DNA from 2 places in the Shewanella sp. SR44-4 genome. Region 2 is predicted to be linked to the other one. Evidence: predicted binding sites of a transcription regulator. Region 2 holds the regulator's gene; the other holds the start of a gene.
What was found. Region 2 encodes LexA, which represses DNA repair genes until DNA is damaged. Its sites were predicted from a motif close to TACTGTATNNNNATACAGTA; they were not measured.
Positions count from the first base shown of each region.

Region 1: the regulator LexA is predicted to act here: its motif matches at 2,487-2,506, upstream of H5125_RS20325 (LexA family transcriptional regulator).

Region 1 covers NZ_JACJDU010000068.1:1,297-13,211, reverse strand. The annotation lists gene H5125_RS20335 (HDIG domain-containing metalloprotein) at 1-371, shown strand, start outside; gene H5125_RS20330 (Y-family DNA polymerase) at 801-2,057, opposite strand; gene H5125_RS20325 (LexA family transcriptional regulator) at 2,070-2,477, opposite strand; gene H5125_RS20320 (ATP-binding protein) at 4,163-7,768, opposite strand; gene H5125_RS20315 (hypothetical protein) at 8,259-10,139, opposite strand; gene H5125_RS20310 (hypothetical protein) at 10,151-11,029, opposite strand; gene H5125_RS20305 (AbiJ-NTD4 domain-containing protein) at 11,140-11,915, opposite strand, start outside.
Region 2 covers NZ_JACJDU010000002.1:120,057-141,026, forward strand. The annotation lists gene H5125_RS01820 (PepSY domain-containing protein) at 95-865, shown strand; gene H5125_RS01825 (PepSY domain-containing protein) at 865-1,590, shown strand; gene H5125_RS01830 (CopL family metal-binding regulatory protein) at 1,774-2,220, shown strand; gene H5125_RS01835 (heavy metal-binding domain-containing protein) at 2,326-2,643, shown strand; gene H5125_RS01840 (efflux RND transporter periplasmic adaptor subunit) at 2,739-4,247, shown strand; gene H5125_RS01845 (efflux RND transporter permease subunit) at 4,259-7,402, shown strand; gene H5125_RS01850 (hypothetical protein) at 7,500-7,766, opposite strand; gene H5125_RS01855 (hypothetical protein) at 7,763-8,026, opposite strand; gene H5125_RS01860 (VOC family protein) at 8,255-9,031, opposite strand; gene mtr (tryptophan permease) at 9,176-10,432, opposite strand; gene plsB (glycerol-3-phosphate 1-O-acyltransferase PlsB) at 10,432-12,855, opposite strand; gene lexA (transcriptional repressor LexA) at 13,120-13,734, shown strand; gene H5125_RS01880 (cell division inhibitor SulA) at 13,731-14,237, shown strand; gene coxB (cytochrome c oxidase subunit II) at 14,633-16,219, shown strand; gene ctaD (cytochrome c oxidase subunit I) at 16,229-17,824, shown strand; gene H5125_RS01895 (cytochrome c oxidase assembly protein) at 17,826-18,389, shown strand; gene H5125_RS01900 (cytochrome c oxidase subunit 3) at 18,386-19,261, shown strand; gene H5125_RS01905 (DUF2909 domain-containing protein) at 19,278-19,496, opposite strand; gene H5125_RS01910 (SURF1 family protein) at 19,444-20,271, shown strand; gene H5125_RS01915 (hypothetical protein) at 20,328-20,879, shown strand; gene H5125_RS01920 (heme A synthase) at 20,879-20,970, shown strand, end outside.

The DNA of each region.
Region 1 (11,915 bases), on a different contig from region 2:
ACATAGAGTGCCAAACAGGCCTAGTTGCGGCGTTATTTCATGATATTGGTAAAATCTACCCTGCACTCAACATGAACAATGAAAAATATTGTTCAGGCCCCCATGAGAGCTATACATTTGCCTTACTAGCTAAACCACTAGGGGAATTAGGGAGTCGTAACAGCCGAATATTTTCGATGTTAACCGAGCTTTTAGCCGGGAAACCATACGGACACAAGACTCGCTACCCAATTGAACATGTATTAAAACAGGCGGATAGAAGCTCTGCTGAATCTAACTATGCCAAAATTCAATTTGATGCTCTACCGTCACATTATTACTTTACTAAAGTAAATGGCAACGTGATGTATAGACTCAATACCGCTAGCTAAATCAAGGAACTTAATGAGTGGATTGAAAATAACGAGCATTCCGCTGTGACATTGATAAATTTGTGAGCTTTACATCAAGCCACTATTAGCTAGTAGACTACACAGCGAACGCTTATATGATGACTTAAAGCTTATTTTATGGAGTTTTCTATTTTATTTTCGGCTTGTCTGGCCTTAAAGGAATTAAACGTGACGATATGATAAAGGCCTAGAGCAAAACCACCAATGATGACAATGCCTATTGAAATCAGGGCGAGATCGTAACTCAACAATTCTGACATCATCATTTACCTCATTGACATGGATGGGCCCATTAAGCTTCTAACGATAGGACTAAACATTCAGCACCTATTTGATAACATGTCACAAGCTTATGGTAAATTCAACCAGGTCTTACATATTTAATTTGATGTATTGTTCTGTGGTTATCTAGCACTTTATCGCAGGTAAACTTTTCCAATTTGTCGTGTACTGTGGTGTGAGTAAATCACGTCGCATCGACCATTTTTGTTCTATCCCTTGAGCGGCTAAAAATAAGGTATCCGTACCATAACGCTGGTTAATGCCGTCTAGGGTTTGCATCAATACTGGATTGGCTTTAGATGAATTAAACATGTCGAGTTGAGTGTTTTTTTGAGCGCTTAAATCAAGCAGCCCTATTCCCATTCGGTAATATCTCACTCCTGGCCTAAAAAGTCTTGGTGCCGCCATGCTCATTGCCTGGGTTAACTCTTTTGTACAATTTGTTGGGCAAGGAAAAGACACCAACACTTTAAAGTTTGCAGGATGCTCATCATAGGGTGAATTACTCGCAAACATCATCATGGTTTTACAGTGTGATCCTTGTCGTCTGGCTTTTGCAGCAGCAATACCAATATGTTTACTCAATGCTTGCAACAAAGAATCGTAATCAATAATTCGCTCACCAACGCTACGAGTAGAGAATATTTGCAGTTTATCTGCTCTTGCCTCATCCCATTGTTTACAAGCCAGTCCATTTAATTCACGTACAGTTCGCTCTATTTCAATACTAAATTGTTTGCGGGCTAACCCTGGAGTAATATTGGCAAGCTCTAATGCGTTTTTTATATCCATCAATGCTAATTTTTGACTAATACGACGACCAATGCCCCATACATCATTGACATTCATGGCACGTAAAATAGCCAATCGCTCATCTTCATTGTCAATGACACATACACCTTGATAGCCAGGTAATTTTTTGGCTGCGTGATTAGCTGCTTTTGCCAACGTTAAAGTTGGCCCCATCCCCACACACACGGGTAATCGAGTTTCTTTCCAAACAGCGCGCCTAATGAGCTGACCTTGACTTCGCAAGCATTTAATTGCTGGATAGCATTTTTTAAATGACAGAAAGCTTTCATCAATGGAATAAATATGTTGCTCTGGCGCAAAACGGCCAATAATATTCATCATTTTCAAGGATAAATCAGCATAGAGTTCATAGTTGCTTGAGCAAGCAATCACTCCTAAGCGCTGACACATGTCTTTCACTTTGAAGTAAGGAGAAAACTTAGGTATGCCAAGATCTTTCGCTTGCCGATTTGCAGCAACAATACAACCATCATTGTTACTTAATACAATGATGGGTTTACCACGCCAATCAGGCCTAAAGACTTGCTCTGCACTGCAATAAAATGAGTTCGCATCCACCAACGCAAACATGTTTCCTCCTCCTTACTTACCAGCCAGTAACGGGCTTTGCCGATGGCACCGTATAGAGCGAATAACCACGCCTTCAATACTGAAAGAGTCATAATCATTGATGGGTTGAGGTTGATGATTTTCATTGGATGACAGTAGCTGTCTGCGAGGTTTATCAAGGATTTTGCATACAAACTCACCATTGAAATTAGCCACTATAACATCACCATCTCGAACCGTTTCATGCCTGTCCACTATCAATAAATCACCATAGAAAATTCCCACACCTTGCATCGAATCACCAGTGGCCACACCAATGAATGTGGCACTAGGATGCTCTATAAGTAGCTCATCAAGACTTAATGCTAACTGTAAATATTCTGAAGCTGGAGATTCAAACCCAGTAATACCAGCACTTGCATGAATAGGGATAATGCGCATATTTATAACCACTGTACATTTGTACAGTTATTTTATGCGATCTAATTTTTATTGCTAGATCTTTAATGTTTTTTTCGCAGAAGGAATCTCTTCAAAAATAAGACCAGCATACGCCAGTCAGAATATCTATCTGATTATATTATTAAAGTTTCTATGATGTTGGTAATGTGTTCGTTTAGCTTGGAAAATTAAGAAGAGGTTATTGCTTTTGTTGTAACGTCTCAAAAATATTAGTGGTGTGCTCGTACCTACATGAAAAACACTAGGAAAGCATCTTCTCAACTAGCAATTCCTCTCCTGGTACGAGGTAATTCAATATTTCCATGCTCAACCTAAGTAAACTAACTTAACAGTTCAACCCCAGTATTTTTATTGAATTTGCTGTAAGGATTACTTAAGCCATCACAGAATTAGGCGACAACAGCATCAGCTTTGGCAATATTGTCAGCGTGATTTATTTTACAAAAGCTTGCAAGTTATGGATGTCTTTACCAGTTGTGGAAGTGACCAGCTCGTGCCAAGCTTTATAGTATTGACGAAACAACAAAGGTAAATGGCTTAACGTCATTTGAATTAATCATGGCTTGCCTTGATGAACTCTGCACCAGCACCGGATATTGACAGCCTGTTACCTTGGAATGTTAAAAATAGCTGCAGTTGACTAGATGTTTACAACAGAGCCAATAAAATTAATGGCTCTTGACGCTCTTCTGGATCTGAAATAGAAAAGCTCCTCAAAGGAGGAGCTTTATTATCGTGAGATTTACTTGTAGTACTGATAGCGTCGTTTGGAATTATGCTTCCAACTTTTTGCTAGGTCATACACGTACGCTGGGTAGTCATCCCAAGGGTTAGCCAACGATCTTCCTCGTGCTGCTCGTAACTTGATCGGGTAGCCTCTGCACTCAATCATATGAAGGAAGTAATAACCCTTTTCTTGTTTTGTTGAAAAGTGCTTGTGGGCTGCACTGCGTACGCTTGGATAATACCCCCAAAAATATTGACACTGGCTTTTAATACGTTTTCGGTACTGATGTTTTAGTTTTTTCATTTACCCTCCAGGTTTACATTACCTAGAAGGGATCCTCTGCATAGTAGTTCATTTATCCACCTTATATGTGCTGTCTAACTTAGTCATACATATCAACAGTATGATCATATGAGTGATATTTGTAAAATCATCTTTATTGTTATTTCCTGGTGATAAGTTTACTCAGTCAACTTATCACCAGGAAGAATGTTAAAGCAATACGATATTGAGTTCAGGCGCCAAACCATGAGCGGATAGATGATGGCAGACTAAGCATCGATAATAATAGAGCTAACCGTGAGCCCAGAAAAAGATTTTATACTCCTTTAATCGAATCTCTAGAGGAATTAGGCCTGAATGTTAATTCCCCCGAAAAACAAAGGCATTCAACAGTCTAGTTTTGTAGCTACCTAGGAGCTCAAACGTGCTCGCAATGATCGTGCTGGCACGTCTCTGGACATTTCCGAGTTAGATTTTTAACTCTAATCCATGAGTTTCGGATTAATATTTTTATGAGTTAACATCGCCGCCTTTAAAGGCTCTTATTCCTTTGCTCATAATTTATGGCATTTAATGCTTGTACATGGGCAAGCGAAGCTAGTCTATATTGAACAGCCACGATACTTATGCGGCTGATTATATTGTTTATTTTTTATTACCTTCTATAGAGGTTCACTTTTATTTCGTTATTGTACAAACTAACAGTTGATGACGAAATAATGCTTTTTGAATCAAGCCATTTGACCAAATACTGATTTTCGGGAGTGTTTTTCAATCTCGGCGAATTGTACCCTGTTTTTATTTCTGAAAATGGTTTAGGTAGATTGCTCAAAACAAGGCGAACTTCGTCATTTGTCATAAGAGAATGGTATTTGTTGAAGAGTGAGATTTGCGTCGCTATGGGCGAAGAATGTTTTATCAGAGATTGCGCAATACTCCGACTAATACTGGATATATTGGCGTCAGTGTTGATAATAATTGGGCCGATAATAGCTGACCGCTTAGGAAGATCCACAAGCAATTCTAGGTCCATCAATTCAATTATCCCAAGCTTGGCTGTATTATCAATTTCAGCTCGAAGAAGCTCCTCTAGAAAGTCATCGTCGAGTGCAAAGCTGTCAGAGTCCGCAAGATATGAATCGATGTTGACCGCGACGAATAAAACCTGCAAATCACAGTGATCAGCGAATGCATCGAGACTTTCCTTAGTGAATGTGATTTTTCCTTCATTAATCAGGATTTGAAGCTTGTTTGGTTCGATTTCTTTTGGTGGGTTCTTGAACGAATTCGGCAGGGCGTGAGCATATTCTCTATAGGCTGCATCAGACAGCGAGCCCGCACTGAGGAGGAACTGACGCAGCTTCAGCGAAGCAGAATCACTAGGCATAGAGTGTTCCAAGATAACTTCACGAACAACATCTCGATCAAGATATCCAATCAGGCTATCTGCCTCGAACACGTTATCTTCCATGAAAGCAAGACAGTTTGCCCAAGTTGGTTCAATCTTACCTAACTGGAACAGCATCGGGTGCAATTTCTCAGGCACACCCTCTAGACTTGGCAACAGTATCATCTGCCGTTCAAGGAACTCCCGAAGATCATCTTGCTCAAGCGTATCTTGGCAAACAACAGCTAAAATAGCGGGGATATCTTCCTCAGAATTTCCTTCAAGCTCTAAAAGGATCTCACACAGGTAGCGCTCGAAATCGCGTTCTACCCTCTCCAATAAGGCAAGATTATTCATCGATAGTATAGTCGTGTAGTTCCTCGTCCGTAGTGGTTCGAGATCGTTCTCTCCTAAAATCATTTGGTAAACGTATTCCAAGTTTGCGATCGTAAGTGCGAAAAGTCCCTTCTCGAACATGAAACGTACAATTTCAGTGTGTTCTTTGATTGCAGCCAGATCTTTGACTTCAAAGTCTAGGCATGCAAGGCGTTCCGATGCTAGTTCAGGTAAACTAACCAGAATCTCTGGAAGGTTCGCCGAAACAAATTCTGGTAGCTCGTCAAAATCCCTTGCGAACATTTTGAGCGATTTTTCAGGCAGGCTTGCGACCAATTGAGTGACGTGGGAGATATTGTTAGGGCTGGTTACAACTGCAGGGATAAGTTCATCCCATGCATTGGCTAGTCCTGAAAGAAGTCCGGCAACATTGCTGCCACTGGTGTAATAGGCATCGAAAAATCCCTCGCAGCTTTCAAATTCGGATGAGATATACTCGAAAAGCTTCTTCGTTTGGTCAAGGTAACGGCTTTGGTCCCTCAGAAGGTTATCGACAAGCTTGATGTTCAAGACATAGCTTTGTCGGAAGTCCTCATCTCGCATAGCAGCAACAACTTCTTGTGGATTATCGATCGGGAAACCTGGATCTGGTGTGACAAATGCCCGTATCTGGATCAGAAATTTATTGTCATTTGGCGACAAACGGCCCGAGTGAAAAAGTGAGGTGTATTGATAGTAAGTATCATCAATATGGCCTTCTAGGAGCAGAAAACGGGCAAGTTCTCCGTTTTCCCCGAAGGTTTCGAAATGATCTTGCAGGCCATTGGGGGCCAAACGCAACAGCTCGTTGAGCTTAGTCGTGCGTAGCGTTGCAATCTTTAACTTGAGCTCACTTATTCTACGCAAGCTTTTGTTCTTATTATCAGCCGCCTTATTTTCTATCTCCACTTTGCGTTGCAGGTAAGATCTCTGCGTATCTACTTCTCTTTGTAATTTAGAAGCATCGATATGTCCTTGGTTACCATAGTTGTTGTAGTAGAACAGACGTGAAGTCTCAATCAGTTTCTCGAATGCATCGTGGCTGGCCAGTTGAGGAAGTGAACACAATGTCTGCTGATCATGACTAACGTTGTAAGTATTCGCAGGAAGCTTCTCAACCAGAGCCATAGCGTAGATTTGCCGCAACTCTCTAAGGTCCGAAGGAGTCTGCCGTTCCGCGATTTCAAGACGCTCTTCAAGCCCCAGGATCTCGGCCCTATTCGTCGCCTCACCATGCCTAATGAGTTCGTCTTTGAGGTTCAATATTTTGGCGAGATTACCCGCGCCGCAGTGCAGTTGCTCAAAGTCACTTGGATAAACGTTTTTATAGATCAGGATCGCAAGAAGCTTGTTGGCATCAAGTAGACTCTCTCCAGTTATTTCCAATTGAGCCGCATAAATAGCGTATTCATTAAAGATGTTTCGAATCAATCTCAGGTCGTTCAGGTAACGTGAGACCTCTCTCAGAAACTGCCGTTCAAGGTATCCATCGAGCTCAAGTCTACTTCCCTGCTCCAATACCATGTCGATCGAATTCGATGTGTTGATGATAGGTATGACGGGAATAATGAATTCAAAGAACTTGGTTCGCTCGGTGTTGACAAACATATCGTCACGCATGGCGTAGAGGAACCTGATAGTACGTTTCACACCTGCGTTCTCGTTCACGAGACTATTAATTTCGCGGAGTGAGACGAAAATATCCGCATTATTAAATCGGTCTAAATCCTCAATGATTACAAGATCGTATTTGGTTGATTGGAAGAAGTAAACTATTTCGTCTAGATGGCGGTTTAATATGGACGCCTGATCATCAGATGCAGGTTTAATCTCAACGTCCTTCAACGAAATGCTTTTGAGTGACAGACCGAAACTCGCCACATAAAAGTGATGCAGGACTGTCCAGAGGAATACTGCTGCGAAAAAGAAAACTACTATATTGAACCAATTGCTGAGTTCAAACGGAACCAAAAATTCACCTTTGATTATATCTTCTCGTAAATGTAATACATACCAAAGCGCAATAGCACCAAACATGATGTAGAGAGATTTAAGAAACGACCAAACTCCTGGTGACTGAATTCTTTTGAAGCGCGAAAGAGGAAGTTTGTTTGCGTCAGCACCGTACAATATTTGCTGTAGGATGCTTCTTTCAATCTCTTGGCGACTCACCTTATTCTCCCCTACATCACCCTCGGGAATGAAGGAGGCTAGAGAGATTTGAAGCGCAGGTCGTCTATACTTCTTCAAGAAGGATTGGATGATGCTGCTCTTTCCCGAACCATAGGGACCAGTTAGAGCAATGTTGAATACCTTGGTATTATTCGTAGCAAACAAAATCGCTTTGGTATATATACCTTCCTTGTCAGCCTCATCAGTTGGTGCGAGATCCACGAATTTAGATTGTTCTATATCCGAATGGTTAGACCTTTCAAGCCATGAAACAATATTATTGAGCAAACTTAAAAGCAAATATCTAAAGGACGTGATTTTTTTCATAAGAGATTGAACTATCTAAACCTAAAAGCGACTTTTATTCTAAGGACACTTTGTAATATTCCTGCATCCAGGTCAATAGTTAAACAACTGAATCAATTTTAGTTTCTTATTTTTGTGGAACATAACTAAAAGTAGGCCAACCGACAAACGTATGGGCTGATATTATGTTGCTCGAAACAAACTTCGGGCATAAACGAGTCTGCTGCATTTTACTGTCACGTACCTGGACAAAAATGCGTTAGATGATAAGCTCTGAAAATGATTATTGGCATTAGGGAAAGTATGGCAAGCAGATATGCAATAACGCCGCATTAAGTGGTTAGTAATGCCTCCACCCAGCCTAAAACCTTGGCTCCGTACACACTGAACTCAACCCGAACTTCTTTACAAGATTTATATAATCTGTCAAATTTACCTCCATAAACATAACGCTCGGCTCAACTGCCGGAAGTCAGGTTGCAGCCGTTTGTCAGCTGATCTCTCTATTATCTTACTTGAATTCGCGTTTTAATTTAGCGACCCTGTTTACTTGAGTAAGTACGCTTATGTTTCTATTTTTACCACTCTCTTTGCTGGTCTTATCTTCTATGAATTCGGATACGTTTTGTATTGCTGGGAATTTATCCATTGCCATTTTAGTACCTCCTTTTACCAACTTCTTAGCAGTTGTCCAAAATGGAATAAACAAGCCTAAGGTATCTTCTCCTAAATCCAACGCATGTTTAGAAACATTTTTATTTCTAAGAGCTTTGTCTACCTCAACATTATACTCAGAGATACGCTGACTCCTTCCTTCCCTGTTAAGTAAATTCAATTCTGAAAATAATGAGTTCATACCATTACGAACAACGCTACTAGAAATTTCTTCCTCAAATTCTAGAACAGGGATGTAATCGTTAATATCAAAAGCTGAGATTAGTCCTAAGCTGGGATTCTGAGCTGATTTTATATTCTCAACATCAACTAGATTAGAAATATTGTGACAGCTTGAGTTTTTAAAGAAGTTAAGCATCTTTCCCATCATGAGAGCATAAGGGTGGTCTGAGTATTTCCCACCATCAACGAAAAAAGGGAAATATGTAGCATCCAATGCATGTGAAAGATGAATTTGGTCACTATTAACAATAAATTCAAATTTAATTTTTTCTTTATTTTCTGCCGGTAGCGAATCGATTATAGGGTTATTAATTCCATATCTAGATATCCCCATAGGCCCAGCTTGATTTAATGAATCAAGGCTTCTTCTTAGAGCCTGCTTAGGCCAAAGTAAGAAATTGCTAACAGTACCAATATCTTTGCCTGTTAGCTTAGAAACCTCTTGTACTAATGGGTAAATGTATTTATCTAGATCAGGATCACTCAAAGCGTACGACTGATTCATTTCAACCAAATCAATTGCACATAAAGCTGATAATGCTCGCCTGCTTACAACAGCTGATGGGTTTTCTTGGAAGGCTTCATTTATAAAGCCGTAGTCTAGTCTGCTCTCAGGTTGCATATTTAATATTTTTAGCCTTCCTCGCTTAACCAAGCGTAGTATTTCATCTTTTGATATTTTTTGGTTTACAAGGAAGTTTGACATTTTGTGGGCTAATGGAAGAACACAGTAAACTACATCATATAGGAGTAGGTGGTTTCTCAAATTTGCATTCTGGAATTTTGAAAAATTAACAAGGCATGCTGATTTACTAGGATCAAAGAAATAAAGATCAGATTTTTGATATGAGCCATTATAAATATTTTCAATATTCTCATACCATAAAGCTTCATCTCTCTCGATAAAAGCGCAGTTCAATTCACTTTTGGTCTGAGATGGTGCAATATTAAACACTTCGTCACTAGTTTTAAAATTCGAGGTTAGCTCTCCTCCGATTCTAACTTTATAAGAATACGGGCCTTTTAGAGCCGCCGCGGTCTCTTCAACACCCACGACTACATCTGATTCATATCTCCCTGCAAGCTCTACAATTATAAGTCGATTATCATGATCTTCTTCAATTTTACTCACTTTGACATTAGGATGAATTGAAAGAATGTGACTGTATATTTGGGTATTAGTTAATGGGTAGCCTTCAAATTTCGATGGTATTTTATCATCCGTAATTTTTTCAATTTCAATCTTATAAGTTTCCGGAATATTCATTACTAGCTTGATTGGAGCCGTTACGAATTTTACTTCTCTATTAAAAGCATCACTAATTACGTCAAATTCATCAACAGAATCAACTAAATACAACTGATATTCATAATCATCAAGCTTGAATAACCTAGTATTTAGATGAGGAAATCGTGACCGGAAATGTAAATCAATCCTTCGACACCATCCATCATAGTTATGTATCAAATTGGTCACTCCATTAACTTTAGACACTTTAATTCCTTTTATTTAGGTATCTTATTGATATTTTCTGAGATTTCCATAATTACAGCTTTTAAAACTTGGAGGCAAATTTTAGCTGTATGCTCTCTGGGTGTAAAACCTGACGACATTTGTTGATATGGATGTATATAGTTTCGAAAATCCCTCAACGTATGCGAAAATTTATATGTATCCAGTTGAATCAAATCTAAATCTTTTGCAACATCAATAAACGCTGCCAGTGTCCAATCATGAAACTGTTGTACTTTTCCATCACGGTTTTTTGGCGATGATTTAACGGTATTAAATGCCCTAGGGTTACTTGATGCAAGTCCAAGAAATATCCCCTCTAACGAGCTACCTGCAAGTAAAATAGTCGAAAGGTATGCCCCAGAATTGTAAGTTTTCTCTATTTCATCTAATCGGTTGTTTAACGTGTCTGTGATATTAGGATCCAAACCTAAGTCAGAGATTGAGAAGCCACTAAACTCTCGGCTCAAGAAATCAGACTCAGACAGGCTAGGCACATTCGTTTCGTTTTCATGTAATTCTACTTTGTGGAGCTTCTTGAAGGTAATTTCAGCTTCATTTCTGACCACTTGCCATTTGTCGAAAGCAAGATACTGATTGAAGTCAGCTAAATAACCATCTAGTTCTCCAAGACGTCCGATAAAGTTAACTGGATTAAATGCATTTTTAATACAAGTATCTAGTTTGGGGGTACCATTGATAGTCTCTAAGCAATCATCGGTATACTTCCAACGAGAAGGGAAACCTTGCCCATAAGAATGGTTAAAACCTAATACGTTAAAAAACTTAACCAAGTTTGGACCGGAACGATACTCAGTCTCTTCATTGATAAGATCTCGAAGTCTTTCGCTTGTTTTACTACAAATGATCATACAATTTCCTCTAGTGCATGACGCCGAGTTAAAGTGTGAACAACGCTTATCAACTAGCCTGGCCTTTATAACTTAGACACAAACGTTGAGAATCGCTCTAACCAACTTAGTTAACTTAATTTTTTCGCCAATAAGCACAAAAAGCTTGCTAGGCGATGAAAAAAGTATTCAATGTGGTCACTATCATTTAACTTAATCTGAGTAACCTCTGAGTGACGAATAAAAAACGAGTTACCAATTGTCGTCAGAGCTGTAGCCTCAGATTCTAGTTGAGCTCTGAATTCTCTATCTGATGCACAGGCATCTAGCAGTTGTGTCATTGATTGTTTTTTACTTTGACTAGGGTTGAATACTGTTTTTATACGTTCGAATCCGTCCCAAAGCTCTTTCAATGCTTCATAACGCACTTGGACGTCCGCGTTACATATTTTCTTATTTGCTCTTGCAATCAGATCATTAAGTTCCTGATCAAGCGTCTTGCTTACTTGTCCAGTAACTGAAGTTAGTGATGGATTGAGTACTCTTGTGATTTGACCATTACTGTGTAATTGATAAGCCAAACCATTTCTAGAGAATATAGTGTCAATTTTATCTAAAAATTCCGCTTGCCCGATCGATCGGTCAAATGATGTTATGTGGTGATGCCCAAAGAATGAATGAAACTGTCCCATCGTAGGCTTAGATACATTCACATAGCAAAACTGAACTAAATCTAGTACGTCTAAATAGTCAGGATTAAAAGGGACTTTTTTAGACATCCAATCATCAGAGTCTTCTTTTTCTGTAATAAATGGATATTCAATTCCCAATATTTCTGCTTTTAAAGCTAACGAGAACCCTTTTTCATCGGTACCACAACACCCTTGCCCGTCAGGACAAAGATCTG
Region 2 (20,970 bases):
GATAATGGTATCTCGATGGTCATTTATAGCTTGATTTACTAGCCTAAAACACTTTCTAACTAAACCAATAATAAAAATAATAAGGTTAATTTGAATGCATAAAACCGCAAGAACACTCCATAAATGGTTGATGCTGTTTCTCGGGCTACAGTTTGTGATTTGGTCAGTAACAGGAACATATATGGTGTTTATGCATATTGACTATATTCATGGGGATTCGCTCATCAGTAACCCCCAAACAAAAATCAATACCGATAAAATGCAGTATTCATTGACAAAACTGTTACAAACTTATCCTGAAGCAGAGCAAATAAGTGTCGGTAAACTGATGCAACAAGACGTATACCGCTTCTCTATCACGACCATAAATACGACTATAAATGCGACCATAAAATCGACTCAGCAGGTACTGCTAAATGCGCAAACAGGTGAACGTTTATCGCCACTTAATCAAACGGCAGCCATAGCATTAGCGCAATATTATTACCTTGGTAATGAGCCCATTAGCGAAGTGAGTTTACTGACTGATAACCCACCTTTTGAACTCAGTGCTCGTCACTTACCGGCGTGGCGAATTAATTTCGACCACTTTTCCGCACCATCACTTTATATCTCAGCTGACAGTGGATTATTAGTAGGCAAGCGCCATGCATTTTGGCGTTTATTCGACTGGGTGTTTCGTTTTCATGTGATGGATTATGGCGATGCTGAAGAAATCGATAACCAATTATTATTCTGGATAGCGTTGTTCTCAACTTTAGCTACCGTTAGCGGGTTAATATTAGTGTATTTCAGGGTATTACGTCGTACTAAAAACAAACGTAAGCCTATGTTGAGCAAGCGTAAACACAGTGGGGTTGCCTAATGTTTTGGGTCAGAAAACTGCATAAATGGGCATCAGTCATTGTAGGGGTTCAGTTACTCCTTTGGTTAATCAGCGGGCTGTATTTTAATCTTATGGATCACAATAAAGCCCAAGGACTTACCCACCTTAACGACACTCACACTGAAGTGGTAATAGAGACTCATCGTTTGCGTGAACCTAGTACTATTCTGGCCGCCTTTAAACCTAGCATATCGCTTAACATCATTACTTTATTAGATAAACCTTACTACCTATTAACCCATGAAAAAGGCTTATACAATCATCTTAACAATGACTACACCTTGGTTGATGCTTATGACGGTAACCAAGTAATAATTAATACCACAATGGCGCAACAGTTGGCCAAAGCATCTTACTCTGGAGAGGCTGTAATAAGTTCAACTCTCTTACTCACTCCGCCATTGGACGACTTTCCAAAACAGCGCAATGACACTTGGCAGATAAACTTCGCCGATAATATTGGCACCAGTGTTTATATTGAAGCACAGTCGGGTCGACTCGTCGGCCACAGTGATGAACATACACGTTTAGCCGATATATTTTTTATGCTGCACTTTATGGATTACACCAGTGAAGGCAGCTTTAATAACATCCCTATCAAGATTTTTGCGTTTATAACGTTATGGTTAACCTTTAGTGGATTAATTTGGGTGATTGATATGCTCAAGCGCAACAGGTATCGGCCCAAACTAAAGCGCAAATAATGGCGATTTAAACGTAAGTTGACCCTAAATTAATGAAATGGAATGTGTATCACACGATACTGATCATAAAAGCGTTATCATCATTTTCAGATTAATAAATTTAATCTGTTATTACTTGAAAGATTTTTACTTAAGTAAAGGTCTGTTAAGCTAACCCCTAATAAACGATTTGGTTAAGGCTAAATGAGAGCAAAGCAGTCAAACTATTGGATCATCGTAATCACTTTGTTCGCACTTGTCGGACAGGGGCTGCTGACTAATGACAGTTTGATGGTGCCAATGGCCCATGCAGAAATGGCTCAAGCAATGTCCGCTCAAACCGACAAAACAACCAACACCACATCAGCCATGTCGCATAAGGCAATGAAGAATTGCCACGATAATATGCAAAATGCCGTCAATGATGTGGGTGAACCTATTGCCGCAAAGTTACCGCAAACCAGCTGTTGTAATGGTTCCGGATTTTGCAGCTTGGATTGTAACCACTGTTTGACTATTTCGTTTACTGCCAACCTAATTGATATTCCATTGGCAACGACCAATATTCCCGTTTACTCTGCACCGCTTGCGATGGTTGTTAACCATGTGTCAATCGCATTCCCTCCTGCGTTCCGCCCTCCTATCGCTTAATTCAATTGATCATTCTTGTGCGTTAAGCACATTCAATACTATTGTTTTTTAGCGTTTATCATCATGCCGGTTATCAGTATTGTCATGATGAATATCGAGGTTATTATGAAAAAACTGCCATTTTTTAATGTGCTATTAAGCGCATTCGTTGGGGTCATCATCCCCGCAGCTCTGACATCAACGGTTGCTTATGGCGCAGAGCACGATCATGCCCAGCATCAGTCGCAAGCCAGTAAAACCTATACCTGCCCGATGCACCCTGAAGTGATCAGCGATAAAGAGGGAACCTGTCCCGTCTGTAATATGTTTCTCGTCGTCAAAGATGAGCAACAAGAGTCCAGTGCTGGCGACACTCAACATCCAATGGCTAACATGCATGGCGCTATTCCAAAAGAACCAAGCCTAGCAGACAAGTTTAATTGATCATTCTTGTGTGTTGAGCACATTCAACATTATTGTTTTTAGCGTTTATCATCATGGCAATAGTCAGTATTGTCATGATGAATATCGAGGTTGTTATGAAAAAATTCCCACTTTCTAGTGTGCTATTAGGCGCGTTTGTTGGGGTAATGATCCCCGCGGCTTTCACATCACCTGTCGCTTATGGCGCAGAGCACGATCATGCCCAGCATCAGTCACAAGCCAGTAAAACCTTTACTTGCCCGATGCACCCTGAAGTGATCAGTGATAAAGAGGGAACCTGCCCCATCTGTAATATGTTTCTCGTCGTCAAAGAGGAGGAAGAAGAGTCCACCGTTGACGGCACTCAAGATCCAATGGCAAACATGCAAAGTGCGACTCCTGTAAAACAAAGCCAAGCAGATAAGGTGTTTAGCCAACCTAAACCTACATTAGTGCCGACAGCAAATCAGAGCGATAGCACCAATGTAAAATATGTCTGTCCAATGCATCCACATGTAGTGTCCGATGCTCCTGGTACCTGCCCTATTTGCGGGATGAACCTAGAGAAAGTCACCGTTACCGATGCAAGCCAAGAAATTGTTGTCGGTGTTTCTGGCGGGATGCAACAAGCTTTGGGTATGCGAAGCCATGTAGTTGAAAAAACCAGTTTGTCGCGCCAAGTGAATACCATAGGCACAGTGCAATATAATGAAAATGCGATTGGCCATGTGCATACACGCGCAACCGGATGGATCGAAACGCTCACGGTAAATAACGTGGGACAACAGATAAAAAAGGGCCAACTTTTATATGAGCTTTACTCGCCCGAACTCGTCAATGCCCAAGACGACTATTCCCAAGCTCAAGACTACCTTTTGCAAGATAAAAAACGAGGTAGCAGTTTATTACTTAAAGCACGTAAACGCTTAGAGTTGCTTGGCGTCGATACCTCGATAATTGATCGTTTAGAAAAAACCGGTGAAACCATTTTTAAAGTGCCTTTTTATGCCCCACAAGATGGCTTTATCAGTAAGCTAACCGTGCGTGATGGCATGTATATTCAGCCTGGAGATACCTTGTTTGAAATCGTTAATTTAGACAGTGTATGGGTCATTGCTGATGTATTTGAAAATGAACAAAGCTGGCTACAACAAGGCCGTAAAGTCACTGTTAGCGCTGCAGCACAAGGGCTGTTTGATATTGACTCGACAATTGACTATATCTACCCAGAATTAGACCCTGTCACCCGAGCGATGCGGGTGCGGATCAAGCTTAACAATCATAACGACAAACTCAGACCAGGCAGTTTAGTTGATGTGACCTTATTTGGTCTGCCTAAGAATAATGTGCTCACTGTACCAACTGAAGCATTGATCCTTACCGGACGTGAAAACCGTGTGGTGGTGCAACGCAGTGATACCAGCTTTGCTTCCGTGCCAGTCAAAATTGGTATGATGGCAGACGGTAGAGCCGAAATCTTAGAAGGACTGAATGAACATGACAAAGTGGTTATTTCAGGGCAGTTCTTATTGGACTCAGAAGCCAGTATTCAAGGCAGTTTACAGCGTTTAAGTAATGCGCCAACGACCAAAGAATCAACCACTACCGATGCTCACCAGCACTAAGGAGCACGACAATGTTAGCAAAAATTATCAGTGCTTCAATAAAGCAACGCGTTATGGTGTTGATACTCACGGCCGTTATCGCGTTAGTGGGTTATCAAGCCATGCGCATGACCCCACTGGACGCGCTACCTGATTTATCAGACGTACAAGTTATTGTAAAAACCTCTTACCCAGGCCAGGCACCGCAATTAGTTGAAGACCAAATTACCTATCCATTGTCATCGGCCATGCTGGCCGTGCCGGGAGCCAAAACAGTACGTGGCTTTTCAATGTTTGGTGACTCGTTTGTGTATGTCATTTTTGAAGATGGCACCGATATCTATTGGGCGCGTTCACGGGTGCTTGAATATTTATCGCAAACACAAGACCAACTGCCAGCGGGTGTCACACCCAGTATTGGCCCAGATGCATCGGGAGTGGGTTGGATTTTCCAATATGCCTTAGTCGATCGCAATGGACAGTATGATTTAGCCCAACTGCGTTCATTACAAGATTGGTTTTTAAAACTAGAATTACAAAGTGTTGCCGGAGTATCAGAAGTTGCCACCGTTGGCGGTATGGAACAAACATATCAAGTGGTCGTCGACCCACATAAGCTAGCACTGTATAAAATCGACTTAATGACCATTAAAAACGCCTTAGATAATTCCAATAGCTCGACAGGCGGCTCGGTGATTGAAATGGCCGAAGCAGAATACATGATCACTTCAAGTGGTTATCGCCAAACCATTGCCGACTTTGCTGAAATCCCACTGGGCATTTTATCGGAAACTGGTACGCCGGTATTAATGAAAGACGTTGCCCAACTACGAACCGGCCCAGCGGCGCGTCGTGGTATTGCCGAACTCGATGGTAAAGGCGAAGTTGTCGGCGGTATTGTGGTGATGCGCTATGGTGAAAATGCTCTTGAAACCATTAATAATGTTAAGCAAAAACTCAAAGAGATCAGTAATGGATTACCTGATGGGGTCGAATTAGTCACCACTTATGATCGCTCTGATTTAATCTTACGCTCAGTCGATAACCTTAAGCATAAAGTGCTAGAAGAAATGCTGGTTGTCGGACTTATTTGCCTACTATTTTTACTGCATGCACGCTCAACGTTAGTCGCGATAATCACCTTACCTATTTCGATTTTAGTCAGCTTTATCGCCATGAATATCATTGGTGTCAATGCCAATATTATGAGCTTAGGCGGCATTGCCATTGCCATAGGAGCGGTGGTTGATGCGTCAATTGTGATGGTCGAAAATACCCATAAACATTTGGAACATTATCGCCAAAAACACGGTAAAGCTCCTGAGGGAGAAGACCATTGGCAACTCGTCAGAGAAGCCTCTATCGAGGTCGGCCCTGCATTATTTTTCAGCTTGTTGATTATCACTTTAAGCTTTACGCCAGTATTTGCCCTTGAAGCGCAAGAAGGGCGTTTATTCCACCCGCTAGCCTTTACCAAAACCTTCGCTATGGCGGCATCTGCCATTTTAGCAATCACCTTAATTCCGGTGTTAATGGGTTATTTTGTCCGCGGAAAAATCCCTGATGAGCGTAAAAACCCCATTAGTCGAGTATTAATTGCCATATATCAACCATTGTTAAAATGGGTACTGCATTTTCCTAAAATCACCATCGGATTAGCCATCATTGTGCTATTCAGTGCTTACTACCCATTAAGCCAAATGGGCTCAGAGTTTATGCCCACCTTAGAAGAAGGTGACCTACTTTATATGCCCACCACGCTACCCAGTGTAAGTGCAGGCAAAGCAGCAGAAATATTGCAACAAACTGACCGACTGATAAAAACAGTACCCGAAGTGAAACGAGTATTTGGCAAAGTGGGCCGGGCCATGACAGCAACAGACCCTGCGCCGCTAACAATGTTAGAAACCACCATCATGCTCAAACCGCCTGGCGAATGGCGTGAAGGCGTAACCTTAGAGAGCATTATTGCTGAACTGCAAAAAACCGTGCGTATACCAGGGATGACCAATGCTTGGGTGCAACCGATTAAAACCCGTATCGATATGCTATCTACCGGCGTGAGAACCCCTGTCGGCATAAAAATATCGGGCGCAAATGTTGAAGAACTACAACGTATTGGTGCAGAAATAGAAGCGGTAGTAAACCAATTACCGGGAACTGAGTCGGCATTTTCACAGCGCAGTAGCGGCGGCCGCTATATTGATATCACACCAGACCTTAAAAATGCTGCACGTTATGGCATGACCTTAAAAGATATCCAAGATGTGGTAAAAATTGCCATTGGCGGCATGACCGTTGGTGAATCAATACAAGGTCAAGAACGCTATCCAATCAATATCCGTTACCCGCGAGAGTTACGTGACAACATCGAGAAGCTCAGAAATTTACCGGTACTGACTAAAACGGGTAAGTACTTACCGTTAAGTTATTTAGCCGAACTGAAAATCACCGATGGTGCCCCCATGCTAGCCAGTGAAAATGGTCGCCTTATCTCGTGGGTGTTTGTCGATCTGAAAGACATTTCTATCGGTGAATATATCGTTGCAGCAGAAAAGGCACTTAAACAACAAATTACCCTTCCTCCACGCTACAACTATAGCTTTGCTGGGCAATACGAGTACATGCAACGCGTAGACGCCAAAATGAAAATGGTGATCCCATTAATGATCGCGGTGATTTTTATGTTGCTGATGATGACTTTCAACTCAGTAATACAAGCATCTGTAATCATGTTAAGTTTACCTTTTTCATTGGTGGGTAGCGCATGGCTACTATATGGGCTGGATTTTAATTTTTCAGTTGCTGTATCTGTCGGCATGATTGCCTTAGCAGGGGTCGCCGCTGAGTTTGGCGTGGTGATGCAGGTGTACCTTAATAATAGTATTAAGGCCTATAAAGAAGCCGACAATTACCACAGCAAAGCGGATTTAACGGCTGCATTAATTGAAGGTGCAGTGATGCGCATTCGCCCTAAAGCCATGACCGTCGCCACCATCTTTTTTGGGTTACTGCCGATCATGTGGGGCAGCGGTACGGGTAATGAAGTGATGCAAAAAATTGCTGCGCCTATGGTCGGCGGAATGGTCACGGCGCCGCTATTGTCGCTATTTGTTATCCCAGCAATTTACTTGCTGATATATGGCCGTAAGTTACCCAAGCAATCATTGTCTTAAATTTATTTAACCAGAGTTGAGGTTATTACTTTTACCCCTATCAATAAAAATCCCAAACGATTAATCGCTTGGGATTTTTTATATGCTAATCACAGTGTTATTTACGCTTAAGTGATTCATTAAGTTGGTCGGCTTCATCTTGTTTCTTTTTACGACACGCCGCAATATCATCAGGGTGACCATACTTACATGGGTCGCTGGCTAAAATTGCCCTAGGGACATTCAGTATCATGTAATCTGTGTCATTTTTATTGTCATCTGCATTGCCAATATTATTACCAATATTGATGATATCGGTACCACGGCATCCCGTAAGTATCACTAAGCTAGATAACAAGCATAATTGGATTATCCGTTTTTTCATTGTTGTAATATTCCTTGTTTTTGACGCGCAAGCAGCATCATGCGGATAATCCCCCATAGCATAATAATCGCACCGATAATCAACATAATAATAATGATCAAAGGGTTGGCTAACATAGGCAAGAAATCTTGGTCAAACCCTACAAGGATACCGTAGAGCCCAAGACCAAATAATATCGTGCCAGGAAAATCGATCAGTGCCACTAACAACATACTGCGATGAATACTGGCTAATGTGATTTGGGTGTTTTCCTGTGTCATTCACTCATCCTTGGTTAAATACACTAACTATTACCAATAACTCTTACCAACAACTGATAATAACATTTTACTAACAACTCACTATGACATTACTTAATAATCAAGGTTCAATCGCCACTCTATGTTAAATCGGCACTCTACATTACACGATACTCTAGCTTCAATCGGCAACACTGAAAATATAAATAATTAACATTCATTATGTAAAAACATAATTTTCAAATCTATTTATTCTGCAGTAAATAACGCAATAATTGAAAACACCCCACCTTGTGGATCATTGAGTACAGAAAAACGGCCTACGTTAGGAATATCAGTTGCAGGCACACAAACTGAAGCCCCCAAGGTTTGTGCTTTAGTCACTGATAAATCACAGTCATCAACGGCAAAATAGCTCATCCAATGAGCAGGAGTATCGCCCCATTCTGCAGTCATTTCCATCAATCCACCAATGGCTTGCTCCCCCGCATACCATTCGGTGTATTCAAAATCAGCCACATCATTAAGCTTAGTTTGGTAACCTAATACTTGGCTATAAAACTGTTTCGCCGCAGCGGTATCACGACAAGTAAGCTCAACCCAACATAGGGTATTTGATTCTTGCGATCGCTTAATGCCAATATGGTCTTGGCCTTGCCATAATGCAAACCGACAGCCTTCTGGATCTGCGCATAGCGCCATACGGCCAGCATTTCCAACAGAATGAGGCCCCGCAATAATCTCACCTCCAGCTTGAGTCACAGCCTTAGAGGTAGCATCAACATCATCGACTGCAAAATAAATTGTCCAATGAGTCGGTAAGGCCTCCATTTCTGCCGGCATTGGGTACATTGCAGCAATATCATCACCGTCGATTTGCAGCATAGTATAATGCCCTTCTGGCATAGGCATATCATCTGCTCCCCAGCCAAATAGCGCCTGATAAAATGCTTTACCTGCCGCCCAATCATGAGTTGCTAATTCAATCCAGCAAGGCTGTCCTTGTTGATACTGTTGTACCTTCATTATCCTAATCCTTTATAAAAATAGTTGCCTTGATATAGCCAACATGAAACTTGTCTCATAAGTTAAGTCGATATCAGCAGAAAAGCAAAAAGCCTTCAAACGAAGGCTTTTAGGCTAAAAGTTGTTTCACCGGAATTTTTGCGTCTATTTAAACACCGGCAATATATCGGCCATGGCCAGCAAATGACATATGGCAGTGATAACTCCAAACAACACCACAATAGCAATTAACGGGGTTCCACCAGGGACTTTAAATCCCTTTGAGTCAGGATATTGTTGTCTTACTTTATAGGCTAATAACGCAGGTACAATAACAGCCCAAATAGTGGCAGCTAGCGCAGCAAAACCAATCGCTAAAATAAATCCATTCGGAAATAACAAACCAAGGATGGTTGGCGGTACAAACGTGACCGCTGCAGTTTTAATTCGTCCTGAGCGCGAGTCGTCAAACCCAAATAAATCAGCAAGGTAATCGAACAAGCCTAGTGTCACACCTAAAAATGATGAGGCAACGGCAAGGTTGGCAAATAGGGTTAGCATGTTATCAAGCCATTGGCTGGCAATAACCCCAGACAACGCACCCACTAACACACCTATATTGCCACCTTGAGCAATAATATCGGCAAACTGGCTTCGTTGAATATTACCCATCGTTGCCACTAACCAACATATATAAATTACTAATGCGATAGTGGTTCCAGTAATAATCGCTTTAACGATGGTTTTGGCATCTTTACCGTAATATTTGACTAAACTTGGCACATTGCCGTGATAACCAAAACTGGCTAAGCCAAATGGAATCGCGGCAAGTAAATAAGGCAGGTAACGCGATTCACCATCAGGCGACACTAGCTTTATGGTATCAATGTCGATTAGTAAGTTACCGATAGCCAAAAAGAAAGTAATCACCATGCCACCAAGCATGATTGTGGTGATACGGTCGACCGCTTTAGTACTAATAAATACCACCAAAGCCAAGACTACCGCAAACACCAATCCGGCCACACTCTGGGGTAGGCTCACGCCCAATGCTGACAGACTGTGATTCACAATCGAACCACCACCACTGATGTAAGCATAGGTTAAAATATATAACACAAACGCAATCGAAACGCCGTTAATCACCCGCCAGAACTGCCCAAGAGTCACCCGAGTTAAGGTGTCAAAACTGTCGCCTGGTTCAAAATGCAAATTGGCTTCTAATAACAATAAACCCGACATTAGCATGCAAAACCAAACGCCGAGCAACATCGCGATAGAATAGCCAAACCACATTCCAGCACCAACAACGGGTAACGAAAACATGCCCGCACCCACAGTGGTTCCGGCAATAATCATCGCCCCACCCAATACAGATTTACCGCTGGTACGATGCTTGGCAGCATTCATATGATTAGCCATTATTGTCCGTGCTCCGCTTCCACACTATCAACAATGGTTTGTCTTACTAAAGAGCTGAGTAATTTATTAGCGTTATCACGAATTCTGATCACTTCAGCACGATGTTCGTCGCTGCATAAATAACCCAATTCTTTCAGTTTCACACTCAGGGTGTTATATAATTTTTTGTCATAAAATTCTGGTGCGGTAATGCCATGCAGCGCGCCTAATCGTTGGGCTAACAAATGGCTATCGCGTTCCAGTTCTGAGCGCTCAAGATCAGGTTTTATTGCGAGTAAATTGAAGATAATCGCATAACGTTGCAACGTTTCACTGATAGTTTCAGCAAGCAGTAACACTTGGGTAATATGACGAGGCGTTATCTCAAACTGATCGCTACCGGTCAGTAAACCTTGTTCAACCATGAAATCTAAAATGCTGTCCACATGTTGAGGCACGTCATCAATGCTCATAAATAGCTCAGCTTTAAGTAATGGATAAAAGTCCATTACAATGCCATGAATTCGCTGGCGATCGCACACGTCATAATGCACTAAACAACTGGCAATTAATGACGGCAACGCCATCAAATGAATAATATTATTACGGTAATAACTCATGGTGATGGCAATTTTTTCATCAACTGAAATAATTTCACCAATAAGGTCTTTGGTACTAACAAACTTATTTAACGACAGACAGTGATCAATAATTGACTTGCCATTACCTTCGGCCACAGAGGTATAATCGGTATAAGGCACTGTTTTAAGTAAGGCTAAATACAAATCAAGCTGACGTTCTAACTGGCTTCTTTCTAACGCATTTTGCTCTGACGCTAATAACACTAAACTAGTCAATGTTACTGAACTGGCTGCGGCCGCTCCATTGATATTAGTCATTACGCGGTTAGCTAACAAATTAACTGAGGGCGTAAACCAAGATGGTTTTTGGTCAGGATCTTTAGCTAGCTCATCACGCCACTCTGGCGCCTGCTGATTTAAGAACTGTTGTAAATTAATCGGCTCACCAAAATTCACATAACCTTGGCCAAAATTGCCTAACTTACGAATAGCACCAAATACCTGCCATACAGATTCTTTTTTCTTTTTCTTACCGCTTAATTCTTTGTGGTACGTCGCCACTTCCATCACATGGTCATAACCTAAATACACGGGTACTAAGGTTACTGGGCGCTCTATCCCACGTAGCACACTGTTAATTGTCATAGCCAACATACCGGTTTTAGGCGCTAACAAACGTCCTGTACGCGAACGACCTCCTTCAGTGAAATACTCGACCGCATAACCCTTAGCAAATAACTGATCTAAATATTCACGAAATACTGCGGTATAAAGTTTATTACCATTAAAACTACGACGGATAAAGAATGCCCCACCACGGCGGAACATCGGCCCTGCTGGCCAAAAATTAAGGTTAATACCGGCAGCAATGTGCGGCGGAACCATGCCCTGATAATACAAAATATACGACAGTAGCAAGTAATCCATATGGCTACGATGACAAGGAACGTAAACAATTTCATGACCATCATGATGTAACTGTCTTACTTGCTCGGCACCTTTGATATTGATGCCACTGTATAATTTGTTCCATAACCAAGTCAGGAAACGTTCGGCAATACGCACCAAACTATCAGAATAGTCGGCGGCAATTTCATCAAGGTATTCAATGGCGGTTTCACGTGCTTTCTCGACTGTTACTTTCTTATTTGCAGACTCTTCTTCAATGGCTTTTTTGATAGATTCTGATTTTAATAAAGAGGCAAACAACGCTTGTCGATTCGGTAATTGTGGCCCCGTCATGACTTTGCGTTGACGGCGGAAATGCACACGGGCGACTCGGGTTAATTTGTGAGCAATTCTTTTATCAGTACCATGTTCATCGGCCATATGACGAAGCGATAATGCATTAGAAAACTGGACGAAATTATGGCGTCCTAAAAATAAAATCATTAACCATTTACGTAACCACGTAGGGTTTTCACGTTCAAATACAGCAGCTTTCATGCTGTCTTCTTCTTTACCTGGGGTACGTCCCCAATAAAGGCAAACAGGAACCAACTGTATATCTAATTCAGGGCTCTCACTATGAAGTGACAATAAACTGGTAAAATAATTAAGGAATTTGTCACCACTTTCACGTTTACCAAATAGTGGTTTGCGGCCCTCTAAACAGACCACACGAGGCACGGTTAAGCCATCAAGCTGTAATGGCTCATAAGGACTGGGCAGACCAAAGCCCTCGGTGATTTCGCTCAACGCGGCAATATCGCTAATAGATTCCGTTTTCATTAAATAAACCAAAGGTTTAGTTGGATCTATATTGAGGTCATCAAAAGGATCGTGAGGGACCACAATGGTCTGTACCATCCACTTTTGAATCCATCTTAATGCTCGTAAAAATATTGAATCTGGTTTTGACATGGTTATTTTCGCAACATAAGCCACTGTAATATTGTCGTATAGGATACCAGAAACCACCCTGCTTACACTATCAGACCGATCTATCTTTACGTTTAAGCTCTCACTATCAGAAATAACATAAGACAGAACATTAGTAATAGTTAATTAAAACATATTGTTGAGTGATACTTAATCAACAATATACAAAAAATAGTTGGTTAATACTTGCGCGAACACAAACACTGTATATAATGACAGTCACTGTATAAAAAGACAGGAATCATCATGAGACCGTTAACGCCGCGCCAAGCAGAAATTTTAGACTTAATTAAAAACAATATCGCCGAAACAGGTATGCCACCCACTCGTGCTGAAATTGCGAATCGTCTTGGCTTTAAAAGTGCTAATGCCGCCGAAGAGCATTTAAAAGCATTAGCCAAAAAAGGCTTTATCGAGATCATGCCTGGTACCTCAAGAGGCATTCGTTTACCTCATGAAGAACAGGTTGAAACCGGTCTGCCACTCATTGGACAGGTTGCTGCTGGTGAACCTATTTTGGCCCAAGAGCATGTAGAACAATACTATCAAGTCGATCCAAACATGTTTAAGCCCGCCGCAGATTTTTTATTGCGAGTGCGTGGTGACAGCATGAAAAACATCGGCATTTTAGAAGGCGACTTACTCGCTGTACATAAAATGCAGCAAGCACGTAATGGCCAGGTTGTTGTGGCACGTGTTGATGATGACGTCACCGTAAAACGATTTGAACAAAAAGGTAATGTGATTTATCTGCATGCCGAAAATGAAGATTACAATCCGATAAAAGTAGATTTAAGTTGCCAAAGCCTAACCATCGAAGGGCTTGCCGTTGGCGTTATCCGTAATGGAGATTGGTTATGAACAAACTAATGGGCATCGCGCCACGCCACCCGGGCTTATGGGTAGATTTAACTGAAACAGAACTGCATGGCACCCAAACCATTCAAACATTACAAACTGTCACCCAAGGTGAAGCTGAACTGAGCCAATTGTGCAGCCAGTTAGCAATATTGAGCCAGCAAGGCAGATGGATTGTATTAATTAGCCCGCCCCATATTGGCTATAAACATATGCTGGCAAGTGCTGGTGTAAGAATGGATCGCATTTTACTGGTACACACCAAAGATGAAGTCGAAACATTATGGGCCATGGAGAAAGCGCTCACTAGCGGTACATCGAGCGCAGTAGTAACTTGGACAAGCTCACTTGATGCTCGCGATAGTCGCCGTTTAGAAATTGTCGCCAAAAGTGCACGTGCATTAGGGGTGGTAATTGAAGATGTGAATGCTCACTTACCTCACAAACATCAACTTGTTAGCCCTACTTTAACAAATGGAACAAGTAATTTTTGCTCATTTCACTAAGCACGAACCCTTCATTACCAAGCCCTGTATTGAATTCAGGGTTTTTTTTCATCTTTTTTCAGCCTATTAGCCAACAAAGTGATCTTGATCAATGTTTAATCTACAAGTAATGTGGTTAACAAGGATGAAACATTTTTTATCTTTAATTGGACGTGAATGGCAGTAATCAAGATTACTTTCAGACAAATGAGCCAAATCAAAATTGATAAGTTCAGTAGTAGGTACAAGCGTGGTGCACAGCTAACAATAAAACCGTAGACCGTATGTTTACAGCCACCAAAGTACTTTGAGGTCATCAAACTTTTTTCGGGAACCGAAGAGTTTGCATAGAGCAGAGAATTACTGTGTGACTCTTCTTTGTAGTTGCTATTTGCAATTAGCAGAGGAGTAGTCTTGTGAAGCAATGGTTGTATTGTTTACTGGTGGTGTTTGTAGCACTTCCGCTTGGGGCATCAGAAATGCCCCTCAACATGACTCAAGGCGTGACAGATATCAGTGGCAAGGTTTATGACCTCCACATGACGATTCTTTACATCTGTTGTGTAATTGGGTTAGTGGTGTTTGGGATCATGATTTACTCAATGATTTATCACCGCAAATCAAAAGGCGCTGTCGCGGCCAATTTTCACGAAAGTACCAAAGTGGAAATTGCTTGGACCGTCATCCCTTTCATCATCTTAATCGGCATGGCTATTCCAGCCACCAAAACCTTGATTGCTATGGAAGATCCCAGTGATGCTGATCTCACCATAAAAATTACCGGGTCGCAGTGGAAGTGGCATTACAGCTATTTTGATAAAGACATCGAATTTTACAGCACATTATCCACTCCCAGAGCACAAATTGATGGCAGTGAGGCCAAAGGCGAGCATTACCTCCTTGAAGTCGATAAGCCATTAGTACTGCCCATTAACCAAAAAGTGCGCTTCTTGATGACATCTGATGATGTTATTCATTCATGGTGGGTACCCGCGTTTGCCGTTAAAAAAGATGCCAATCCAGGCTTTATCAACGAAGCCTGGACTCGTATTGATAAGCCTGGAACGTATCGCGGCCAATGTGCCGAGTTATGCGGTAAAGACCATGGTTTCATGCCGATTGTGGTGCAAGCATTATCGGAGGCCGATTTTGATAATTGGTTAGTGGAGCAAAAAAAACTAGCAAGCAATGCAGCTGCAGCCGCTGCGGCATCAATGTCTAAAACCTTGTCTCTTGAGGAGCTAACCTCACAAGGTGAACAAATCTATATTGCTAGGTGCGCCGCTTGTCACCAACCCAATGGTGCGGGTCTTCCTGGTGTATTCCCATCATTAATTGGCAGCCCTATCATAAAAGGCCCTGTTAACGATCACCTGAATATCGTCTTAAACGGTAAACCAGGTACTGCAATGCAAGCCTTTGCAAAGCAACTTAGCGCCCAAGAAATTGCCGCAGTCATTACCTTTGAGCGTAATGCGTGGGGCAATAATAGCGGTGATGTAGTTCAAGCTGCTGATATAGGAAACTTTTTAGGCAGTAACGAGGCAAGCACCGAACCAAGTAAAGCAGTAACCGATGCAGCAAATACTATTGCAGCAACGACAACTGACATTACCGATGCGGTTACCGACAAAGCCAATCAAGCTGTCGAAGCCGTAGCAGAAGCTGTTGTACCGGAGGATCTGCCCACGTTAACCTTGGAGCAATTAATTGCTGAAGGTGAGCAGGTTTATGCTACGACATGTGCTGCATGTCACCAAGCCACTGGCGCTGGATTACCAGGCGCTTTCCCTTCACTTATTGGCAGCCCTGTTGTTACTGGACCGGTTAGCGGACATATCGATATCGTTATGCACGGAAAACCAGGTACCGCAATGCAGGCATTTAGTAGTCAACTTAGCCCGCAAAAGATGGCGGCGGTGATTACTTATGAGCGCAATGCGTGGGGCAATAATTCTGGCGAAGCGGTGCAACCTGCCGATGTCGCTAGCCATGGACAGTAGGGGAAAACAATGAGCACAACAACGCACGATACACTGGCTACCGCTCATGATGATCATCATCACGGCGCTCCGAAGGGGCTAATGCGCTGGCTACTCACCACTAACCATAAAGATATCGGCTCGCTGTATTTATGGTTTAGTTTCATTATGTTTCTTACTGGCGGTGCGATGGCAATGGTGATTCGAGCTGAATTATTTCAGCCTGGATTACAGCTAGTAGAACCTAACTTTTTTAATCAGATGACCACAGTTCATGGCCTCATCATGGTGTTTGGGGCGGTGATGCCCGCTTTTACCGGGTTAGCAAACTGGTTAATTCCAATGATGATTGGTGCCCCAGATATGGCACTACCGCGAATGAACAACTGGAGTTTTTGGATTTTACCCTTCGCCTTTACCATTTTATTAGGTTCACTCTTTATGGAAGGCGGCGGCCCTAACTTTGGCTGGACATTCTATGCTCCGCTCTCAACCACCTATAGTCCTGACAGTACCGCCCTATTTGTTTTCTCCATTCACATAATGGGAATAAGTTCGATAATGGGCGCAATTAACGTCATTGTAACCATTGTAAACTTGCGAGCTCCTGGCATGACCTGGATGAAGTTACCTTTGTTTGTGTGGACTTGGCTCATTACCGCATTTTTACTGATTGCAGTAATGCCGGTGCTCGCAGGTGCGGTCACCATGGTATTAACCGATAAGTTTTTTGGTACTAGCTTTTTTGATGCTGCAGGTGGTGGCGATCCGGTGATGTTCCAGCATATTTTCTGGTTCTTTGGCCATCCCGAAGTTTACATCATGATTTTACCATCCTTCGGTATTATCTCCGCGATAGTACCAACCTTTAGCCGTAAAAAGCTGTTTGGTTACTCCTCGATGGTTTACGCCACTGCCAGTATTGCCATTCTGTCATTTTTGGTATGGGCACATCACATGTTTACTACTGGTATGCCTGTTTTTGCCGAATTGTTTTTCATGTATTGCACCATGTTGATTGCCATTCCAACCGGGGTGAAAGTGTTTAATTGGGTCGCCACTATGTGGCGCGGTTCAATGACATTTGAAACTCCAATGCTGTTTGCAGTGGCATTTATCATCCTGTTTACCATTGGTGGCTTTTCGGGCTTGATGTTGGCAATTACCCCTGCTGATTTCCAATACCACGACACTTACTTTGTCGTGGCTCACTTCCATTATGTACTGGTGACTGGGGCGATATTCTCCATTATGGCGGCGGCTTACTATTGGCTGCCTAAATGGACCGGCCATATGTATAACGAAACTTTAGGTAAGTGGCACTTTTGGTGTTCGGTAATATCCGTCAACGTGTTGTTTTTCCCAATGCACTTTCTAGGCTTAGCAGGTATGCCGCGTCGGGTTCCCGACTACGCGGTACAGTTTGCCGATGTGAATCAAATTGTGTCGATTGGTGGCTTTGCATTTGGTTTATCTCAGCTAATTTTCCTTGTTGTAGTTCTCAAATGTATCAAGGGTGGCAAACCCGCTGGAGATAATCCTTGGGAAGCAGCCGAAGGCTTGGAATGGTCGATTGCCAGCCCTGCGCCATATCACTCGTTTACCACTCCACCGGAGATTAAATGAGATGACACAGCCAACAAAATCAAATCGTAAGCTATTAATCATCCTGATTGCCGGGTCAATTGGTATGTTTGGGTTTGGTTTTGCGCTGGTACCGCTTTATGACGTGCTCTGCGATACATTGGGGATTAATGGCAAACCCCAAAATAGCGCCAGTAGTTATGAAGCGGTGGTGGTTGATAAAAACCGGACCGTAACCATTGAATTTGTGACTCAAGTTCAATCAGGTATGCCATGGGAATTTAGCCCTAAAGTTAACCAAATAAGCGTACATCCTGGGGAGCTCACTCACGCACAATTTTTGGTTAAAAACCTATCGACACGTGACACGGTAGGCCAAGCAATACCTTCGGTATCGCCAGGGCAAGGGGCGGCATACTTCAATAAAACGGAATGTTTTTGCTTTAATCAACAACCTTTGGCTGCAGCAGCAACAGCAGAACTACCACTGATTTTTTACGTGGACCCTGATTTACCAGCGTCCATTAACACATTGACTCTCTCTTATACCCTTTATGACATCACCGATAGACAGGCGATCGTCATGGAGCAAGGAGCAGCAAAATGACAACAAAGTATCAAACTTATTATGTGCCAACCCAAAGTGCTTGGCCAATAATCGGTGCTATCGGTTTATTTTTAATTGCGTTTGGCGCAGGTAATTATGTACAACAATTAACCACTGAAAAAACCTCTGGCGGTTACATTTTAATAACCGGCTTGGCCGTGATTATCTTTATGATTTTTGGCTGGTTTAAGACCGTTATTGATGAATCCATGGCTGGACTGTATTCACCGCAAATGGATCGTTCATTTAGGCAGGGAATGAGTTGGTTTATTTTTTCAGAGATTATGTTTTTTGGGGCATTTTTCGGCGCGCTATTTTATGCCCGAATGATTTCAGTACCTTGGCTTGGTGGCGCATCTAACAATGCCATGACCCATGAAGTGTTGTGGCCTGCATTTGAAGCTATGTGGCCATTGGTTAAAACACCTGATGGCACCGCAACAGAAGCCATGCCATGGACGGGTTTGCCGTTAATTAACACTATTATACTGCTAACCTCGTCGGTTACCTTGCACTTTGCTCATACCAATCTCGAAAAAGCCAATCGTAAACCTTTGATAATCTGGTTAGCGTTGACGGTAATTCTGGGTATTGCGTTTCTCAGTTTACAGGTTGAAGAATATAGCCATGCATACCAAGAAATGGGGCTTACGCTCTCTTCTGGTGTCTACGGCAACACCTTCTTTTTGTTAACCGGTTTTCACGGCATGCACGTAACGATTGGCACCCTGTTCTTGATTATTTTATTACTCAGAATTGTAAAGGGCCACTTTAGCCCCGACAAGCATTTCGCTTTTCAAGCTGGGAGTTGGTATTGGCACTTCGTTGATGTGGTGTGGTTATGTTTATTCATTTTCGTATACGTACTATAAAACCACGTATTAACGACTAATAAGGTCTGGGGTTAGGTTGAATGTAACCAAGCCCCAAAGCCACCAGCAATACCATTATAACGACAACAGAAAACAATACGCGCCGGCCGAGAAAACGACTCATTGATTGTTGATGCTCGCCCTTAACCATAATAAATAAGGCCCTACCTAAGTTAAATAATATGAATACAAGCAACGAGACTAAAACTAACTTAACGATGAAAGGTGTTGTCACAGGCAATCCTTTTAAAAGTGTGGGGGTGTCTCGGGTATTATTCGTAATCATTACTTTGGTCGTGTTTAGCTTGTTGGTCAAGTTAGGATTATGGCAGTTATCACGAGCAACCTTTAAACAAGAGTGGCAAAGCACACTTATCCAGCGCCAACAGCAACAAGCACTCACTTATGAGGAAATGTTGACAATAGTTGAAACGTCAGAAGCCTCAACAAGCTCTCAACCGGAGACGAGATTACTCACGGGTTATCGTCTGAAGATCTCAGCTAAACCCGTCAATAACATGATGCTGTTATTAGACAATCAAGTGTTTCAGGGTCAAGTAGGATATTTAGCGTATCAAATTTTTGAAATAACCCCTGAACAACCTTGGATAATGGTCGAGCTAGGCTTTGTGCCTGCAAACAAAGACCGTCGAATTTTACCTGAACTAACCCCCTTAAAAACAAATTACTACACACTGTTTGGCCGAGTTTATCAAAAACAACCCAACCCATTAAGTGACCGACTCGATGCAGAGCAATTAGCCGATACTCATGCTCCAGTACGTTTTCAAAATATCAATATACCCGCACTCACTGACATGCTTGGCCATACACTGACGCCTGTGGTGCTGCAACCCGACAATGTTCCAAATTATCACCTGCCTCAACCTTGGATACCCATTCCATTGTCGGCACAAAAACATCAAGGGTATGCCTTGCAATGGTTCACCATGGCAGCAGTATTTTTAGGACTAATGAGTTGGATAGCATTTCGACAATTTCGACGCTAAGCACCGTCGTTCATAATTAACTTAACAATAATATCAAATGATAAAGAGGAGATGGAATGAACTCCCTACCGAAAAAAAGCAATAAAGCACTACTGGTCTTACTGCTGGTATTTATTTTACCGGTTGCCTTAGCCAAATTAGTGTTAAGCCTAGAGCTGTATAACGGAGCAGCAACCAACAAAGGGGCGCTGATCGCTCCCGACATAAACTACACCAACTTAGCCATGGAAAACCCTAAACCTCATGCATGGCAAGTACTGTTTTTTCTACCCGAAACCTGCAATGAGCAATGCCAAGAACGGCTGTACATTTTACACCAAAGCTATATTGCCCTGGGCAAAGATAGGGATCGTGTTACCCCAATCATTGTAGTAAACAGCCACAGTGACACCAAAATTCTCAAGCAATTAAATATCTCATTTGACCAAGCAAACGCCAATGACGCACTTGCTGCACTATTGATCAATCAACAGCTTATTATTGTCGACCCTCTCGGTAGCTTAGTCATGCAATATGACAACGTAATAGGTCACGACGCCAATATTGCTCAGGGCAAAGCCATGATTGCCGATTTACGCAAAATGCTTAAGTTGTCGAGGGTTGGCTAATGGCAATACAGCGATTAATCAAATTCACTTTAGTGTTTACCTTGGCCGTTATTTTAATGGGCGCCTATACACGTCTGTCTGATGCTGGATT